One region of the Variovorax sp. Root434 genome, then DNA from elsewhere that is predicted to be linked to it. Evidence: predicted binding sites of a transcription regulator. Region 1 holds the regulator's gene; the other holds the start of a gene.

Evidence for each region. Region 1 encodes NrdR, which represses ribonucleotide reductase genes. Its sites were predicted from a motif close to CACNANATNTNGTG; they were not measured.
Region 2: the regulator NrdR is predicted to act here: its motif matches at 6,245-6,258, upstream of ASD05_RS22870 (ribonucleoside-diphosphate reductase subunit alpha).

What each region holds. Positions count from the first base shown of each region.
Region 1 covers NZ_LMEK01000012.1:337,256-346,857, reverse strand. Annotated here, with positions in the region: gene ASD05_RS12140 (DUF349 domain-containing protein) at 1-627, opposite strand, end outside; gene ASD05_RS12135 (DUF748 domain-containing protein) at 829-4,644, opposite strand; gene ASD05_RS12130 (lytic transglycosylase domain-containing protein) at 5,244-6,083, shown strand; ZMP/ZTP riboswitch at 6,112-6,236, shown strand; gene glyA (serine hydroxymethyltransferase) at 6,279-7,523, shown strand; gene nrdR (transcriptional regulator NrdR) at 7,545-7,988, shown strand; gene ASD05_RS12115 (type IV pilin protein) at 8,007-8,468, opposite strand; gene ASD05_RS12110 (pilus assembly protein) at 8,472-9,602, opposite strand, start outside.
Region 2 covers NZ_LMEK01000025.1:448,442-458,043, reverse strand. Annotated here, with positions in the region: gene ASD05_RS22890 (zinc-ribbon and DUF3426 domain-containing protein) at 1-97, shown strand, start outside; gene ASD05_RS22885 (carbohydrate kinase family protein) at 158-1,060, shown strand; gene ASD05_RS22880 (histone H1-like DNA-binding protein) at 1,143-1,661, opposite strand; gene ASD05_RS22875 (ribonucleotide-diphosphate reductase subunit beta) at 1,858-3,060, opposite strand; gene ASD05_RS22870 (ribonucleoside-diphosphate reductase subunit alpha) at 3,246-6,161, opposite strand; gene ampD (1,6-anhydro-N-acetylmuramyl-L-alanine amidase AmpD) at 6,511-7,134, opposite strand; gene ASD05_RS22860 (sigma-54-dependent transcriptional regulator) at 7,121-8,686, opposite strand; gene ASD05_RS22855 (two-component system sensor histidine kinase NtrB) at 8,692-9,602, opposite strand, start outside.

The DNA of each region.
Region 1 (9,602 bases):
CGACGATTCGAGCTGCGGCGCGAACTTGGCGTCGAGGCTGGTCCAGTTGGCATCGGCCGTGATCTCGCCCGCCTGCTGCTGCCAGTGGGTCACGTCGGCGCGCAGCGATTCCTCGGCGGCCTGGGCGTCCTGCCAGCCCTTGGTGGACAGCACCTCGAAGCGCTGCGCCAGCAGCACGGCGGCTTCGCGGTGCACCTGGGCACGGTGCTGCAGGTCTTCGATGCCCTTGACGCGTTCGGCCAGCTTGGCCTTCAAGCCGGCCAGCGGCTCGCGCGACAGCGGCGCGCCGGCCTTGGCGGCGTCGCGCTGCCAGGCCAGTGCATCGGCGATGTTGAGCTTGGACTGGCCCAGCAGCGCCTCGGCCTTTTGCGCCCATTCGGCGGCAATGGCCTCCTGGCCCTTGGCGCGCTTGAGTTCGTCGAGCTTTTCGCGCAGCAGGCGCGCGGCGCCCTTGTCGCGACCGCTCAGCTCCTTGAAGACCTCCTGCATCAGCTCGGGCGCGGGGTTGCCCGCGAGCCAGTCGCGGATGCGCGCGGCGCGCTCTCCGGAGGTCGGCGCGGTGAAGGCGCCGCCGGTGAGCGTGTCGAGGGCCTGAAGGTCGTGTGGCTTGGAAGAAGTAGAGGTCACTGCGCGAAATCGTTGTCTTGGTAGAGAAAGCGAAGGCGCCGGCAAAGGCCGGCGCACATCGATATTTTCACCCACTTGCGGTTGGCCGCTGAATTCCGTCCTGAAACGGTGGCGAACACGGGTCGTGGGCGGGAGGTGAACGAACTACATATATAGCAAGCTGAAGAAAAAAACCAAGTCCCGCGGACGGATCGCCGCGCCTCACCTCATGGTCAGGCTGAGCTCGGCGCCCGGCTTCCAGTCGCCGCCGCTGGCGCTGGTGCGCACGGCGCCCAGGAACAGGCGCTCGCTCGGCAGCTTCTTCGCGAGCAGGTAGTCGCGCACGGCTGCGCCACGTTCGACCGCGAGCTGGCGCATCGACTCTTCGTCGACCGGCACGCTGGCGAACAGCAGCTTTTCCATGTCCGGAACCGGGAGGTCTTTCGCCAGGCCGACGAGGTTGCGCGGCTTGGTGATGTCGGCGCGCTTGTACACGGCGGTCAGCAGCGCGGGGTATTCGGCATCGGTGACAGGCGGCACCTCGGTGCCGGTCTCCCCGCCGCGCACGGCGACCCGGCGCTTCTCGGCGTAGGCGAGCTGGCGCACGCGCTGGCGCTGGTAGGCGTCGCGCTCCTTCTCGAGGCTGGAGGTGCCGACCACTGTCATCTGCAGCGTGGGCCGGTCGGTCAGCGCCTTGGCGACCTTGTCGAGGCCCTCCTTGGCGGTGGCGCCGAGTTCCGAACTGCCGGGCTCGAAAGTAATGGCGCTCGATTCGTCGCTGCCGCCGCCGAGGCCGCCTGTAAGCAGGCGGAACGGCGCCGTCGCGGCCTTGGCGATCAGGTTGACCACGGCCTTCCAGATCAACGGACCGACGCTGAACTGCGGATCGTTGAGCGACCCGCTGAGCGGCAGGTCGACGTCGATCACGCCGTTGCGGTCGGCCAGCAGCGCCACGGCCAGCTTGACCGGCAAGCTGCTGGTGGAGCCTGCAACTTCGTCGCCGAACTGCAGCTGGTTGAGCACCAGCTTGTTGGTGGCCGTCAGCTGCCCGTCCGGCGCGACCTTGTAGTTGACGTCCATGCTCATCTTGCCGCGCTCGATGCCGTGGCCGGCATAGCGCACCGAGTACGGCGACAGCGGAGCGAGGTCGAGGTCGCGCATCTTGGCGGTGATGTCGAGTTCGAGCGGCTTGGCCAGCGGATTGAGCTTGCCGGTGATTTCCAGCGCCGCGGTCTGCTGCGCCTTGCCGCGCAGTTCGAGGTCGGCCAGCGCGGGGCGCCCGCCCTCGCCCTTGGGCGGGTTCGACGAGAACGAACTGAGCTTGCCTGTCAGCTCGCTGAGGTCGGCCGAGTAGTTGGGCTTGACGAACAGGTCGGTGAAGTCGATCTTGCCGTTGACCAGGCTCATCGGGCCGAAGTTGATGATGGGTGCGGGGCCCGCGTCGGCCGCCGGAGCGGGCGCCGCTGCGGTCGCCACCGGCTTGGCGGATGGAGGTGCGCCGCCGACCATCTCCTCGGCCGACACCGGCGCGCCCCCCGTGGGTTTCTGCACGGGTGCCCGGGCCGTGGTGGTGGAGGTTCCGCCCAGGCCCTTGCGGGTGCTGGCCTCGCCGGCCGCCGCCGCAGCCGCGTTCGCCTCGGCCTCGCCCTTCTTGGTCAGGCTCGACAGGTTGAGCCGGCCGGTCGGGTCGACGATCACGCGGGCGAAGAAGTCGGTCAGCGTGGTTTCGCGCACGTCCACGTTCGGCGGGGCGTTGGGCACCATGCTGACCTGCAGGCCGCGCAGGCTCAGGGTCTTCCAGCTCAGCAACTGGTTGGTGTTGCGGTCGAAACCGGGCGACTGCGTGAGGGACACGCTGTTGGCGCGGAAGTCGTCGAGCGCGGTGTCGCCCGCCAGCTTCAGGCTCATGCCCGCCGGCGACGTGGCATAGCGCACCGTGCCACGGTAGCTTGCGAAGGCGCGCCGGATGTCGACGTTGAGCGCGTCCGCGTAGTAGGCCTTGAAGGTATGCGCGGGGAACGACGCCACCTCGAGCCGGCCCTCGGCCGCGAGCGGCTTGAGCACCACGTTGCCCTTGTAGTCGAAACGGCCCGGCTCGGAGCGACCGGAGCCGATGCGGCCCGAGACTTCCAGCGGCGACGCCGTGCTGGTTTCGGGCGCGATCTTCTGGGCCTGGAGCTTGAAGGCGGTGACTTCCACTGCGACTGGGGTGGCGCCGGCCTTGTCCGCATAGGAAAGCGCACCGTTGTCGATCGCCAGCGTGCCGATGGTCAGCGCCCAGGGCTTGGTGTTGGCGCCGGGCTTCGGCGTCTCGGCGCCCGCGGGCTTGGGCGCGGCGACCTTGGCTTCGGCCTCCTTGTCGCCACCGCCGGCCGGCGTCTTGAGCCAGCGCTCGAACATCCAGCGCTTCTCGCTGTCGCGCTCGACGCGCACCTTGGGGTTGGTCGCGGTGAACGAGGCCACGTTCAATGTGTGCTTCGTCATGTCGGCCTCGGCATCGACCAGCTCGAAGCGGCCGACGCTCGCCAGCGCGGTCTTGGCCTGGGTCAGCGCGAGCCCTTCGGCGGACAGGCGGCGCGCCTTGAACTTCAGGTCGGGCTGAGCCCAGGCGACGTCGATCTGTCCGCTGAGCTTGCCGTCCAGCGTGGGCTCCAGGCTTTGTGCCAGATAAGGTGCGGCCAGCGACAGCGGCAGCGCGTCGACCTCGGTCTGCACGTCGGCCACCTTGTCGGTGGCGGTGCCCTTGAACTTGAGCGAGGCGCCGGCGATGGCCGTGCTGCCGTTGAATGCGGCCGGCTTTTCCATCGGCCAGGTGACGCCCGTGACGCCGATGCCCAGGTCGATCAGGTCGACGGCCGCGGCCGGATTGGTCGTTTCATCGCGCCAGCCGATGCGCCCGCCATCCAGCGCCAGCTTGTCGACCTGCACTTTCAAGGCCGGTTTTGGCACCGCCTTGCCGGCCGGAGCGCTCGCCGCAGCAGCCGGCAGCGGCGCCGCCTTCTCGGCCGCGCCAGTGGATGGATCGGTGGCCAGCAGATTGAGCTTGCCGGCCGCATCGCGCGCCACCGCCAGCTGCGGTTTGACCAGCGCGACTTCGCTCAGGTGGAACACCGATTCCAGCGGGCGCACGTCGGCCAGCGCCAGCTTGAGCGAATCGAAGGCCAGCAGGTCGCGGCCGCGCGCATCGGCCACCTTGGCGGTGTGCGCCTCGACCGTGCCGGTGATCCTCAGGCCGGTGGTCTCCGCTTGTTCGAAGCCGATCTTCAGGTCGGCGTCGAGGCTGCCCGCCTGCAGGCGCACCGGCAGGCCGCCGGGGATGTAGCCAAGGTACGGCACCAGGTCGAGCCCCTTGAACTGCACGTGGGCGTCGGTCTTGCGGTTGTTGGCGAAGGGCGTGGTGAAGGCGGCAGAGTCGAACTTGCTGCCGTTGAGCGCGAAGGCCAGCTTGGGCTCGGTGTTGATGTCGCGCTTGGAATCGAGGTTGCTCAGGAACGGCACCTTGAGCACGAAATCGCGCAGTTCGTGCTTGCGCTTGACTGTCTGGTCGTCGAAATCGACCGAGCCGCCATTGATCGCGATGTTGTAGATGGCAAAGCGCGCGGGCTTGGCGTTCGGATCGGGCGGCGGGCCGGCCGAGAGCTTGGCCAGGATGTCGTCGATGTCGTATTTGCCGTCGGTCAGGTGCGTGAGCAGGACGGCGGGGCCGTCGATCGTGACTGCATCGATCACCGGCGCAAGGCGCAGGAGCGACTGCAATTCGGCATCGGCGTAGATGCGGTTGATGGCCACCTGCGGCTTGCTGCCGTCGGCGGTGGCGATGCGCAGATCGCTCAGCGTGAGTTCGAGCGTCCAGGGTTTGAAATCGATCTTTCCTACTGTTACCTGGCGCCCGAGCTTCTCGCTCGCGATCTTCTGGAGCTGGCTTTTGGCAATCGGCGGCACTGCCAGCCAGGCGACGGCCCAGAAGGCCAGCAGACCCAGCACCGCGACGACCCCACGCCGCACCCATTTGTTTTGTTTGATCGAAGCAAAGTCCATCAAGGGAGTGTGCCGCAAACGGATGGCCCATCCAGAAGCAAGAAAGCCCGGCAACGCGACGGAATTGCCTTGTTGCCGGGCTTGATGGCGGGCCCAAAACCCATGCCATCGATTCGCGCGACCGGAAGTCAATGGTTCCTGCCGTGCTGGCAGCAAGAGATTGCCACCATGGATCCTCGGCCGCTGAGCCCTTGACTTGCACCTCGGGCTGCCGGACCTCGGAAAACACCTGAAATCTCAGGCCCGTCCAGATTAGGCGTCGCACCCTCGGATTGCAAACGCATTTTGCCAAGGGGTTTCCCGTAAACCTAAACACCTCTTGCCAGTCGCTTTTTTAACCATTTATTAGCATAAGGAAACAATTTCTTATGCTTGACCGGGTATTTAGCCACGCTAGAATCCGCCCTGCTCCGACTGCCCGATGCAGCAGAGCCTCCCTGAATCCGCTGCCGAATTCCCCCGGCTTGATCAGGTCGCCGCGCCCTCAACCCCCTTCACTCCATGCGCGGAGCCTGATTCGTACCAATCCAAGCGCTGTTGCCTTTCATCCATCGCCTTTCCAGGCGCTGCGAGCAGGTGCCGCACAGAAAGGAAGAGCGATGAACAAGGCGTTCCATGCCACAGCCCGCGGGCTACGGACCTTCGTGTCCGACGTGACAGACGGCTTTTTTGAAATCACCCACAACGGGTTTGCGCTGGTCGGACTGGCCATCGTGTTCGCGGCCCTCGCCCTCGTGGCGCGGCCCGACCTGCGCCAGACCGGCGAGGAGCAACTGATGGGCTGGCTGCAGTCGCGCAAGCCCGCGCCTGAAGCCACCGACCTGGAGCCGACCGCCATCGAGCGCACCACGGCCGCGAGCCCCGCCGACCTGCCCAAGCAGCAGGCCGCCGTGGCTTACTGGCTGAGCAAGAAGTACCGCGTGGCCGCCGAGCCGTTGAGCGTGCTCGTGGCCGAGGCCTACGGCATCGGCAAGCGCACCAAGATCGATCCGACCCTGATCCTCGCGATCATGGCCGTCGAGTCCAGCTTCAATCCGTTCGCCCAGAGCCAGGTCGGCGCGCAAGGCCTGATGCAGGTCATGACCCGCGTGCACGGCGACAAGTACGAAAGCGCGGGCGGCACGCTCACCGCCTTCGATCCGGTGACCAACATGCGTGTCGGCGTGAAGGTGCTGCAGGAATGCATCACCCGCGCCGGTTCGCTCGAAGGCGGCCTGCGCTACTACGTGGGCGCGGCCAATCTCGAGGACGACGGCGGCTACGCCAGCAAGGTGATGGCCGAGCACGAGCGCCTGCGGCAGGTGGCCAACGGCCGCGCGCCGTCGACCGTCACGCCGCCGAGCGTGCGCGCGCAGCCGATCCCCGTGGCAGTGCCCCCCAAGCCCGAGGAACGCAGCACCGAACCGGCCAAGGTCGCCCTGCTCTCCTCTGTTTCCTGAGCTTCGCGGGCCGGGTGTGAGCTACACTCGGCCGGTACGCGACTGGCGATAGGCGCAGCATCCGAACAAGGTGCCACGCGCTGACGTGGAACACCACTGGGAAGCGTACCGCCTGGCACCACAGGCGTTCAGCCGTTCGCCTGGGCAGCCCTTGTTTTGGTTGAAGAACAAGGACCTCGTCTTCAAAGGACTGCCATGTACCAACGCAATATCCTGGTCGAACAGACCGATCCCGAAATCTGGGCCGCGATCCAAGCCGAAAACGCGCGCCAGGAACACCACATCGAGCTGATCGCCAGCGAGAACTACGCCTCGCCGGCCGTCATGGCCGCCCAGGGCTCGCAGCTCACCAACAAGTACGCCGAAGGCTACCCGGGCAAGCGCTACTACGGCGGCTGCGAGCATGTCGACGTGGCCGAGCAGCTGGCCATCGACCGCATCAAGCAGATCTTCGGCGCCGACGCCGCCAACGTGCAGCCGCATTGCGGCGCCTCGGCCAACGAAGCAGTGATGCTGGCCTTCCTGAAGCCCGGCGACACCATCATGGGCATGAGCCTGGCCGAAGGCGGCCACCTGACGCACGGCATGCCGCTGAACATGAGCGGCAAGTGGTTCAACGTGGTGAGCTACGGCCTGGACGCCAACGAAGCCATCGACTACGACGCGATGGAACGCAAGGCGCACGAGCACATGCCCAAGCTGATCATCGCGGGCGCCTCGGCCTATTCGCTGCGCATCGATTTCGAGCGCTTCGCCAAGGTGGCCAAGGACGTGGGCGCGATCTTCATGGTCGACATCGCCCACTACGCCGGCCTCGTGGCCGCGGGCGTGTACCCCAACCCGGTGCCGCACGCCGACGTCGTCACCTCGACCACCCACAAGAGCCTGCGCGGCCCGCGCGGCGGCATCATCCTGATGAAGTCGCAGCACGAAAAAGCTATCAACAGTGCGATCTTCCCGGGCCTGCAAGGCGGCCCGCTGATGCACGTGATCGCCGCCAAGGCCGTCGCGTTCAAGGAAGCCATGGCGCCCGAGTTCAAGGCCTACCAGCAACAGGTGGTCAAGAACGCCCAGATCGTGGCCGACACCCTCACCGAGCGCGGCCTGCGCATCGTGAGTGGTCGCACCGAAAGCCACGTCATGCTGGTCGACCTGCGCGCCAAGGGCATCACGGGCAAGGAAGCCGAAGCCGTCCTGGGCGCCGCCCACATGACGATCAACAAGAACGCGATCCCCAACGACCCGGAAAAGCCGATGGTCACCAGCGGCGTGCGCATCGGCACCCCGGCGATGACCACGCGTGGCTTCAAGGACGAAGAGGCTCGCATCACCGCGAACCTGGTGGCCGACGTGCTCGAGAACCCGCGCGATGCGGCGAACATCGACGCGGTGCGCGCCAAGGTGCACGCGCTGACGAGCCGCTTCCCGGTCTACCGCTGATCACCTGGAAGACCTGACCGCATGAAATGCCCTTTTTGCGGTCATCTTGAAACGCAGGTCGTCGAGACCCGCGTTTCGGAAGACGCCGACTTCGTGCGCAGGCGCCGCCAATGCAGCGCCTGCGACAAGCGCTTCACCACCTACGAGCGGCCTGACGTCAACTTCCCCGTGGTGGTCAAGAAGGACGGCAGCCGCGCCGACTTCGACTCGACCAAGGTGCGCGCCTCGATGATGCTGGCGCTGCGCAAGCGTCCGGTGAGCATCGAGCAGATCGACAACGCCCTGCTGCGCATCGAGCAGAAGCTGCTGGCCAGCGGCCTGCGCGAAATCGACTCGACCAAGGTTGGCGAACTCGTGATGCGCGAACTCAAGAAGCTCGACAAGGTCGCCTACGTGCGCTTCGCCTCGGTGTACCGGAGCTTCGAGGACGTGGACGAGTTCAGGCAGTTACTGCGCGACATCTGAGGGCCGGGCGCCGGCCTCTCAACGATTCCAGCAAAGCTGCACCAGCGCATCCGAAGCGTCGGCCTGGCCCGCAGCCAGCCTGACACCCTGCTGGTTCACCGTCAGTGTTCCGCACTCGTCGTTGCGCGATGCGCCCTCCGGCACGGCCTGCAGCGTGTAGGTGGTCGCTGTTCTCGCGGCATAGCCGATGGCGTAGTTCGCCGTACCGGACGACGGCGCCTGCCGCAGCCCTGCCGGCAGCGCGACGGTCGCCGGGGGATACCTGCCATTGACGGTCAGGTACCGCTCTGTCCATTGCGCCGCCTGCAGCAACTGCTGCTTGGCATCGGCCCGCTTGGCCCGCAGCACATAGCGCGTATAGCTCGGGTAGGCGATTGCCGCGAGGATGGCGATCACCGCCGTCACGATCATGAGCTCGATCAGCGTGAAGCCGCGCGAGCGGAACCGCTCCTTGGCCTGCGCCTTGGGATGCTTGTCCATGGCCTAGTTCGACGACATCAGGTTGCGCCAGCCGAAGCGCCGGACGATATCCGGCCGCTTCGGCGCATTGCATTCGCCGGCCGCATTGCAGATGACGTCCTTGCCTTTTTCCCGGTCCTGCGGCTCGAAGGCGATGTCGTCCCTGCCGGAACGATTGCGAAAGCCGAGGTAGCCGCCAGCCGTGCCGGACCCGTTGTAGGCGATGCCGTCAGGGGCCGAGCCGCTGAAGAAGTCGATCACCATCGACCAGCCGTCGTCGCCGGTGCCCGCGGTGCAATCGAGCGGATTGCTGCCGGTGCCGGGAATGGTGGTCGAGAACAAGCCGGCGCTGTTGCTCAGCGCGTCGCCCGGATAGACGATGCGCTCCCTGGCGGCCGGCAGTCGGAGGTACCAGCCGCGCCTGGCGCTGGAACCGCTGTAGCTCACACTGTTGCCCGAAACGGTGCGGAACTCGGCATCACCTTCCCTGACGGCGTCGGTGCCAATGGCCTGCGCCACAAGGTCGGTCAATGCCGCGGTGCCCGTGCTGCCGTTGGCCCGGTCCCGGACGCCGTACAGATACTGGCTGGCGACAGTGCTTTCATCGCCGGCGGCAAACAGGCGACCCGTGCCGAACACCACCATGTAGCCGCCCCGCGGATGGCCGACGACCACCGGCGCCGCCGTGATCGGCTGCGTGGCGCCGGCCGTGAACAGCGGCACGTCGTCGAGGCTCGACGCGGTCGCGCCCGAGCCCATGGTGGCCTTCCATTTGCGGCTGTCGGCATCGCTCAGGTCGAACCGCCACAGGTTGCCGAGCAGGTCGCCGGCGTACGCAAAGTCGACCTTGCCGTCGCCGTTGCGGTCCACCACGCGCGGGGCGGAAAGCCCGTTGCCGGTGCCGCTGCCCTGTGTGGCAGGCGCGGGGATCTTGAGGACCGACTTGTCGCCGTCGAGATACTGGATCCACAGCACCGCTTTCTCGCTCGTGCTGTTGTAGCCATTGCCGAGGATCACGGCCTTGCGGCCGTTGTTCAGCAGCGCCACCTGCAGCGCACGCCTGGAGAAGGAATCGAGCGCGGGTTGCTGGAACTGATGGCCCAGGTCGCTATCGGAAAGCGCGGTCGTATCGATCACCGCCACGCTGGCAGCCCT
Region 2 (9,602 bases), on a different contig from region 1:
CGACCGCGCGGCATCGCTGCCCCTGGTCTTGTCCGCATCGGAGGCCGCGGCGCTGCCGCCCATCGCGGGCTATCGCGTCGAAGCTTTCTATCCCTGAGCGGGGCGCCTGCCTGCACGCGTCCTTTTCTTCCCCAATTCTTTTACCAACGGTGCACCCATGGCAGCAGTGATTTGCGGTTCCCTCGCATTCGACACCATCATGACTTTCGAGGGCCGGTTCGCCGACCAGATCCTTCCGGACCAGCTGCACATTCTCAATGTGTCGTTCCTGGTGCCGACCCTGCGCCGTGACTTCGGCGGCTGCGCGGGCAACATCGCCTACAGCCTCAATGCATTGGGCGGCTCCGCGCTGCCCATGGCCACGCTCGGCAGCGACGGCGTGTCGTACCTCGAGCGCATGCGCTCGCTGGGCATAGATACCGAGTTCGTGCGCCAGCTCGACGACACCTTCACCGCGCAGGCGATGATCATGAGCGACGTCGACAACAACCAGATCACCGCCTTCCACCCCGGCGCGATGCAGCAAGCGCACATCACGAAAGTGGCGGCGCGCGACGACATCAAGCTCGGCATCATCGCGCCTGATGGTCGTGACGCGATGCTGCAGCACGCGGAGCAGTTCGCCGCCGCGGATGTCCCGTTCGTGTTCGATCCGGGCCAGGGCCTGCCGATGTTCGACGGCGAGGCGCTGCGCCATTTCGTCGACCTTGCGAGCTGGGTGGTGGTGAACGACTACGAAGGCAAGATGCTGTCGCAGCGCACCGGCTGGAGCCTGGCCGAAATCTCGAAGCGCGTGCGCGGCCTGGTGGTCACGCTGGCGGCCGAAGGCTGCGAGATCTGGACCGACGGCGAACGCGAGCACGTGCCGGGCGTGGTGGCCACCGAAGTGGTCGAGCCCACGGGCTGCGGCGACGCCTGGCGCGGCGCGCTGCTGTTCGGTCTGGAAAAGGGTTGGCCGCTGGCGCAATGCGCCGCACTTGGCAACAAGGTCGGCGCGCTCAAGATCGCGCAGCGCGGCCCGCAGAACTACGAGATCGACCGAAAGGCCCTGGGCCTCTGATCTTCCTTCTTCCCGAAGTACCAACAAAAAAGCCCGGCACCGCAAGGTACCGGGCTTTGCGCCTTCAAGGCCGCTGAGAAGCTCAGGGCTTGCTGGCCGTGGGGAACGGCCAGGCTGCCTGGGGATTCAGCGTCGTTTGCGCTGCAGGGGCAGGCGCTACGGCTGCGGCCTTGGCGGGCGCAGCGGCCTTGGGAGCCTTCGCAGCAGGCTTCTTGGCAGCAGGCTTTTTCGCGGCTTTCTTGGCCGCGGCCTTTTTCGCAGGCGCCTTCTTGGCAGCAGCCTTCTTCGCAGGGGCCTTCTTGGCGGCTGCCTTCTTGGCAGGAGCCTTCTTCGCCGCCGCCTTCTTGGCAGGAGCCTTCTTCGCTGCGGCCTTCTTCGCCGGAGCCTTCTTGGCAGCGGCCTTCTTGGCCGGTGCTGCCTTCTTCGCGGCTACCTTCTTGGCAGGCGCCTTCTTGGCGGCTACCTTCTTCGCTGCGACCTTCTTGGCCGGAGCCTTCTTCGCAGCTACCTTCTTGGCGGGAGCCTTCTTGGCTGCGACCTTCTTTGCCGGAGCCTTCTTTGCAGCGGCTTTCTTAGCCGGCGCTTTCTTTGCAGTTGCCATTTCTATTTCTCCTTGATCAAGTTGAAAAAATCAACCTATTGAAGCACTCCACGCACGTTGGGTGGCGTGAAGCGATTCATGGCGTTGGAATCTGAGCCCAGCACCATGAACACCTGAGCCCTCGTCCATGCCGCGCTCTTCGGCGCGATCGGTGGCAAGGGCAATTCTTGAATTCATTAATTATTGTCGGAAAGATTCAATCCCAGGAGAGCGCGCCACCCGACTGGTACTCGATCACGCGGGTTTCGAAAAAGTTGCGCTCTTTCTTCAGGTCAATCATTTCGCTCATCCAGGGGAAGGGATTTTCTTCGTTCGGGAAGAGCGTTTCGAGGCCGATCTGCTGCGCACGCCGATTGGCGATGTACCGCAGGTAGCCCTTGAACATGGAGGCATTCATGCCGAGCACGCCGCGAGGCATGGTGTCTTCGGCGTATTTGTATTCGAGCTCGACGGCGCGCATGAAGAGCGCCTTGATCTCGGCCTTGAACTCTGCCGTCCACAGGCCGGGGTTCTCGAGCTTGAGCTGGTTGATCAGGTCGATGCCGAAGTTGCAGTGCATCGACTCGTCGCGCAGGATGTACTGGTACTGCTCGGCGGCGCCGGTCATCTTGTTCTGGCGGCCCAGCGCAAGGATCTGCGTGAAGCCGACGTAGAAGAACAGGCCTTCCATCAGGCAGGCGAACACGATGAGCGACTTGAGCAGCGTCTGGTCGGTCTCGTGCGTGCCGGTCTTGAAGAGCGGGTCGCTGATGGCTTCGATGAACGGGATCAGGAACTGGTCCTTCTCGCGGATCGACGGCACTTCGTTGTAGGCGTTGAAGATCTCGCTCTCGTCCAGGCCGAGCGACTCGACGATGTACTGGTACGCGTGCGTGTGGATCGCTTCCTCGAAGGCCTGGCGCAGCAGGAACTGGCGGCATTCGGGGGCCGTGATGTGGCGGTAGGTGCCCAGCACGATGTTGTTGGCGGCCAGCGAGTCGGCGGTCACGAAGAAGCCGAGGTTGCGCTTGACGATGCGGCGCTCGTCTTCGGTCAGGCCGTTCGGGTCTTTCCAGAGCGCGATGTCGCGCGTCATGTTCACTTCCTGCGGCATCCAGTGGTTGGCGCAGGTGGCGAGGTACTTTTCCCAGGCCCACTTGTACTTGAACGGCACCAGCTGGTTGACGTCGGTCTGGCCGTTGATGATGCGCTTGTCGGAAGCCTTGACGCGCTGGGCGACGGGTGCCGCGGCACGCATCGTGTGTTGCTGCGCAAGCTGTGCAGTTTGCGCGAGCGACGAAGTCGGAGCATCCACCACACGGCCTGCGGGCGAACCGCTGGTCGATGCGTTGTGGTGCTGCAATCCTTGCTGCATATCCTTTGGTAAGGAGGGCTTGACTTCTTCGTCCCAGGTCAACATAGAAAAATCCAATGCTCAATTATCGGAGCAACGCGTGAGAGTTGCAAAGTGCTCGTTCACACCGTGCTCCATTTATGTGGTCGTTATGTTGCTCGCATGCGTCGCGCGGTGTCGGTCAATGCCTCGATTGATCGAACGCCGCGCGATTTTTTTCTTCGCACGCGCCTCGCTGATTCAGCGCAGCGTCACTGGCACGCTTCGCAGGTCGGATCGTCGACACCGCAGAACGCGATGTCGGTGGCGGGCATCGCGCTCATCTGTGCCTTTGCTGCGGCAGCGGCGGCTTCGAGTGCGCTCATGCCCGAGGGTGCGTCGTTGCCCGACGACACCGCATTGAGACGGCCCGATTGCACCGTCGATTTTTCGGCGTGCGTCGCGCTCTGCGTGCGCAGGTAGTACGTGGTCTTCAGGCCGCGCAGCCATGCGAGCTTGTAGGTGTCGTCGAGCTTCTTGCCCGATGCGCCGGCCATGTAGATGTTCAGCGACTGCGCCTGGTCGATCCACTTCTGGCGGCGCGCGGCAGCTTCCACCAGCCACGTGGTTTCGACTTCGAACGCGGTGGCGTAGAGCGCCTTCACGTCCTGCGGCACGCGGTCGATGGGGCGCAGCGAACCGTCGAAGTGCTTCAGGTCCATGACCATCACGTCGTCCCACAGGCCCAGGCGCTTCAGGTCGCGCACCAGGTAGTGGTTGATCACGGTGAACTCGCCCGACAGGTTCGACTTGACCGACAGGTTGCCGAAGCAGGGCTCGATCGAAGCGTCCACGCCGATGATGTTCGAGATGGTCGCGGTCGGGGCGATGGCCACGCAGTTCGAATTGCGCATGCCGTCGGCCTTGATCTTCTGGCGCAGCGTGTCCCAGTCGAGGGTGGCTGAGCGGTCGACCTCGACGTAGCCGCCGCGGGCCTTCTCGAGCAGGTCGAGCGAGTCGATCGGCAGGATGCCCTTGTCCCACAGCGAGCCCTTGTAGCTCGAGTACTTGCCGCGTTCGCGGGCCAGCTCGGTCGAGGCCCAGTAGGCGTGGTAGCAGATGGCTTCCATCGACTCGTCGGCGAACTGCACGGCTTCCTGCGAGGCGTAGGGAATGCGCAGTTCGTACAGCGCGTCCTGGAAGCCCATCAGGCCCAGGCCGACCGGACGGTGGCGCAGGTTGGAGTCGCGCGCCTTCTTCACGGCGTAGTAGTTGATGTCGATCACGTTGTCGAGCATGCGCATCGCGGTCGAGATGGTGCGCTTGAGCTTTTCCTGGTCGACCTTGCCGTCCTTCAGGTGCTGCAGCAGGTTCACCGAACCCAGGTTGCAGACGGCGGTTTCGGTGTCGCTGGTGTTCAGCGTGATCTCGGTGCAGAGGTTCGACGAGTGCACCACGCCGGCGTGCTGCTGCGGTGAGCGCACGTTGCAGGCGTCCTTGAACGTGATCCAGGGGTGGCCGGTCTCGAACAGCATCGTGAGCATCTTGCGCCACAGGTCGGTCGCCTGGATGGTGCGAGCGGGCTTGATGTCGCCGCGGGCAGCCTTCTCTTCGTAGGCCACGTAGGCCTTCTCGAAGTCGGCGCCGAACAGGTCGTGCAGGTCGGGCACGTTGGAGGGCGAGAACAGCGTCCAGGTGCCCTTTTCCATCACGCGGCGCATGAAGAGGTCGGGGATCCAGTTGGCCGTGTTCATGTCGTGCGTACGGCGGCGGTCGTCGCCGGTGTTCTTGCGCAGTTCCAGGAACTCCTCGATGTCGAGGTGCCAGGTTTCCAGGTACGTGCAGACCGCGCCCTTGCGCTTGCCGCCCTGGTTCACGGCCACGGCCGTGTCGTTCACCACCTTCAGGAATGGCACCACGCCCTGCGATTCGCCGTTCGTGCCCTTGATGTGGCTGCCCAGCGCGCGCACGCGGGTCCAGTCGTTGCCCAGGCCGCCGGCGAACTTCGACAACAGCGCGTTTTCCTTGATCGACTCGTAGATGCCGTCCAGGTCGTCGGGCACGGTGGTCAGGTAGCAGCTCGACAGCTGCGAGCGCAGCGTGCCGGCGTTGAACAGGGTGGGCGTGCTCGACATGAAGTCGAACGACGACAGCACTTCATAGAACTCGATGGCGCGCGCTTCGCGGTCGATTTCGTTCAGCGACAGGCCCATGGCCACGCGCATGAAGAAGGCCTGCGGCAGCTCGATGCGGGTCTTGCGCACGTGCAGGAAGTAGCGGTCGTACAGCGTCTGCAGGCCGAGGTAGTCGAACTGGTTGTCGCGCTCAGCCTTCAGGGCGGCGCCCAGGCGGGGCAGGTCGTACTGCAGCAGCTTCTCGTCGAGCAGGTCGTTGTCCACGCCCTTCTTGATGAACTGCGGGAAGTAGTCGGCGTAGGCGGTGGCGCGCTCGACCGGCATCACTTCGCGGCCGATGATCTCCTTGAAGATCGTGTGCAGCAGCAGGCGCGCGGTGGCGAAGGTGTAGTCGGGGTCCTTCTCGATCAGCGTGCGGGCCGCGAGGATGGACGCCTTGTAGACCTCGTCGAGCGGCACGCCGTCGTACAGGTTGCGCATCGTCTCGGCGACGATCGGCGCGGCCGTGATGCTGTCGCCCAGGCCTTCGCAGGCGGACTCGATCAGGCCCTTGAGTTCGTTCAGGTCGAGCGCGACCAGCTCGCCGTTGTCCAGCACGTGCAGCGCGGGAGCGGCCGGCACGTCCTGTTCGCCCTGCTTCGAACGCTCTTGCGAGCGGCGCTCGCGGTACAGCACGTAGGCGCGGGCGATTTCATGGTGGCCGCCGCGCATCAGGCCGAGCTCGACCTGGTCCTGCACGTCCTCGATGTGGAAGGTGCCGCCGCCCGGACGCGAACGCACCAGCGCGCGGATCACACCCTGCGTGAGCACGTCGACCGTTTCGCGCACGCTGGCGGAAGCCGCGCCCTGGGTGCCGTGCACAGCCAGGAAGGCCTTCATCATCGCGATCGCGATCTTGTTCGGCTCGAAGGGAACGACGGCGCCGTTGCGTCGGATGATCTGGTAGTGGGCGAGGTTCTGGCCGCTGGGGGAGCCAGCAGTGTCTCGCTGCTGTTGCAGTGACGTCGAGGGAACGGCACGCGGGGTCGATTGGGGGTTCAGAGCTGTTTGCATTCGCTTCCTCTCGGTTGGCAATTCTTGTTGGATGGCGACGCCTGGTCCGGGCGCCGCGCCGGTGTGGATGACCGGACGGAGGACACTATATCTAGGGTGCCGGGGGTCTACAAGCCACTACAGGTAGTGTTTTGCGGCAATTTTTGGTAGTAGGGGTAACTATCTAGGCATCGACACGGCCGTCGATGCCGCGTGAACACTGGACTATGGTCGCGCAACCCGCATGGAGCTTGGCTTGCAAGACGATTTGGGCCTGCAGGGCGCATGGTTGCTGCATCGCGCGTTCACAACTTTCGTATTGCTGCGCTGCACGAGTGGCGCATCGCGAGACGCCGGGCGATTGAAAAAATTAGCGCTGCGTCACCTGCGGCGGAAACATCTGTGGATTCCAGCCGAGCTGTTCGCGCAGCCGACGCCACTCGAAGCCGGCGCCAGGGTCCTGCTTGCGGCCCGGCGCGATGTGCTCGTGGCCGGCGATGTGCGCGATCGGATAGTGCTGCGCGACCGCTGCGCACAGGCTCGCGAGCGTCTCGTATTGCAGCTCGTCGAACGGTTGGCCCTCGAGTCCTTCGAGCTCGATGCCGACGGAGTCGTCGTTGCAGTTGCCGCGGCCGCGCCACGACGATGCGCCGGCGTGCCAGGCACGGTCGTCGCAACTCACGAACTGCCAGAGTTCGCCGTTGCGGCGCACGTAGAAATGCGAGGACACCTCGAGCCCGCGGATCGACTGGAAGTAGGGGTGCGCGTCCCAGTCGAGCTGGTTGGTGAAGAGCCGCTGCACCGCATCGCCGCCGTATTCGCCGGGCGGCAGGCTGATCGAGTGCAGCACGATGAGGTCGGTCTGCGCGTCAGTCGGCCGGGGTCCGAAGTTGGGCGAGCGCAGCGCCTTCGCGAAGCGGTACCAGCCGGCTTGCCAGAGCCCGTCGTCGCCGTTGTTGGGTGCGCCGGGCGTGGGTGCTTCAGTCGTCGGCATGGCTGCTCGCGCCATCGTCGCCGTTGGGCGTGGTGATGCCCAGCCGCGCGATGCGGTAGCGGATCTGGCGCAGGCTCATGCCGAGCCGTGCGGCGGCCGCGGTGCGATTGAAGCCGCTCTCGTGCAGCGCGCGCACGAGGATCTCGCGCTCCTGCTGGTCGAGGTAGGCCTGCAGGTCGGAGGGCAGCGGCGGCGGTGCGGCCTTGGGTGGCGCGACCGGTGCGATCGGCAGCGGAGCCAGCGCGACAGCAGATGCATCGGCGGCGGGCGACGGCGGCGCCGGTGCGGATGCCGCGGCTTCGACGGAGGCAGTGAAGCCGCCCATCAGGTCGAGGTGCAGTTCGTCGCCGTCGTTCAGCGCCACCGCGCGGTGCAGCAGGTTCTCGAGCTCGCGCACGTTGCCGTTGAGCGGATGCTGCGCGAGGCGGCGCAGCAGTTCGTCCGAGAGGTGCGGCACCGGCAACCCGCCGTCCTGCGCGATGCGCGACAACAGCGCGGCGCACAGCGCGGGCAGGTCCTCGCGGCGCTCGCGCAATGCGGGTACCGCGATCTCGATCACGTTGAGGCGGTAGAAAAGGTCTTGCCGGAAACGGCCGGCCTGCACTTCGGCATGCAGGTCTTTATGGGTGGCGCTCACGATGCGCACGTCGACGGCATCTTCCTGCGTCGAGCCGATCGAGCGCACGCTGCGCTCCTGGATCGCGCGCAGCAGCTTCGACTGCATGGCCAGCGGCAGGTCGCCGATCTCGTCGAGAAACAGCGTGCCGCCGCGCGCGGCCTGGAAGTAGCCGTCGCGGTCCTGCGACGAGCCGGTGTACGAGCCCTTCTTGGCACCGAAGAACTCGGCTTCGAGCAGGTTCTCGGGAATCGCGCCGCAGTTCACCGCGACGAACGGCCCCTCGCTGCGCTGGCTGCAGGCGTGCACCGCGCGCGCCACCAGTTCCTTGCCGGTGCCCGATTCGCCGCGCACCAGCACCGGCGCCATGCCGCGCGCCACCTTGGCGATGCGCGACTTGACGAGGCGCATGGGTTCCGAATCGCCCACGAGGCGGTCGAGTGCGGCGATGCCGGTGCTGGAGGTGGCCACCACGGCGTCGCTGATGACGTTGTTGTTGACGGCGGGCGCAGCCTGCGCCAACTTGGCCGTCGGCTGCGGCGCGTGCCGCGCCTGCACCGCGGAGGCCACCACGGCGCGGAACTGTTTCAGGTCGACCGGCTTCGTGAGGTAGTCGAAGGCGCCGGCCTTCAATGCTTCCACCGCGTTCTCGGCGGAGCCATAAGCCGTCATCACCACGCAGCGCTCGCTGCGCTGGTCTTTCTGGATGCGGTGGATGATTTCCATGCCCTGTCCGTCGGGCAGCCGCATGTCGGTGATCACCGCGTCGAAGCGGCCGGCCTCCAGGTGCTCCCACGCTTCCGACACGCTGCCGGCGGCCTCGACGCGATAGCCCTCGCGCAGCAGCGTCAGTTCGTACAGCGTGCGCAGGTCGGGTTCGTCGTCGATGACGAGGATCTGCGCCGGCCGCTGGGTGGAAGGGGTGGAGTTGCTCACGGGCGTTATTGTGTCAGCCGGTTTTCGCTGGCGGCAAAGCTGACGAAGAATTCGTTGCCCTCGGGTCCGCCCGGCACCAGCGCGCGCCGCTCGTAGCCGATGGTGGCGCCGTGCCGCCGGCACAGTTCGCGGCACAGGAACAGGCCCAGCCCGCTGGAGCGGCTCTCGGACGAGAAAAAGGGCTCGAACAGGTGCCGCTGCACCGCCGGCTCCAGCGGCGCGCCGTCGCTCCACACCATCAGGCTCGGGCGGCTGCTGCCACTGCGCTGCTGAGCGGTCAGCACCTGGATCGAGCCTTCGCTCTTGCCGGCGTAGCGCGAGGCGTTGTCCAGCAGGTTCACGATCAGCCGGCGCAGGTGCTCGGCGTCGAAGCGCACCTCGCTGCTGGGCGCGTCGAGCGACACCAGCACGCCCTTGCGCTGGGTCTGGCGCACCCATTCCTCGGCCAGCACCTGCACCGCGGGGTCGAGCACGACCTGCTCGCCGAGCGACAGCACGCGCTGCTGGCGCGCGCGCGAGACGTCGAGCACGTCGTCCACGATGCGCGCGAGCCGCTGCGCGTTGTGCTGCACCATGCTCGTGAGTTTGCGGTGCGCGGGATCGGTCAGGTCTTCGTTGAGCAACGCGCTGGCCTGCGTGATGGCGGCCAGCGGATTGCGGATTTCATGCGCCACGGCGGCCGACATGCGGCCCATCGCGGCCAGCTTCTCGGTGCGGATGCGGGCCTCGAGCTCGCGCAGGTCCTGCAGGAACATCACGCACAGGCTGTCGAGGCGCTGCTCGCTGGTGGGCGTGAGCCGCGTGCGCACGCGTACTTCGCGCGCCGCACCGCGCGCCTGCGCGACGGGAATTTCTTCCGTCTGCGGCGCCCGGCGCGCGAAGGTCTGGCGCGCCAGCGCGGCCAGCGCATGCCAGG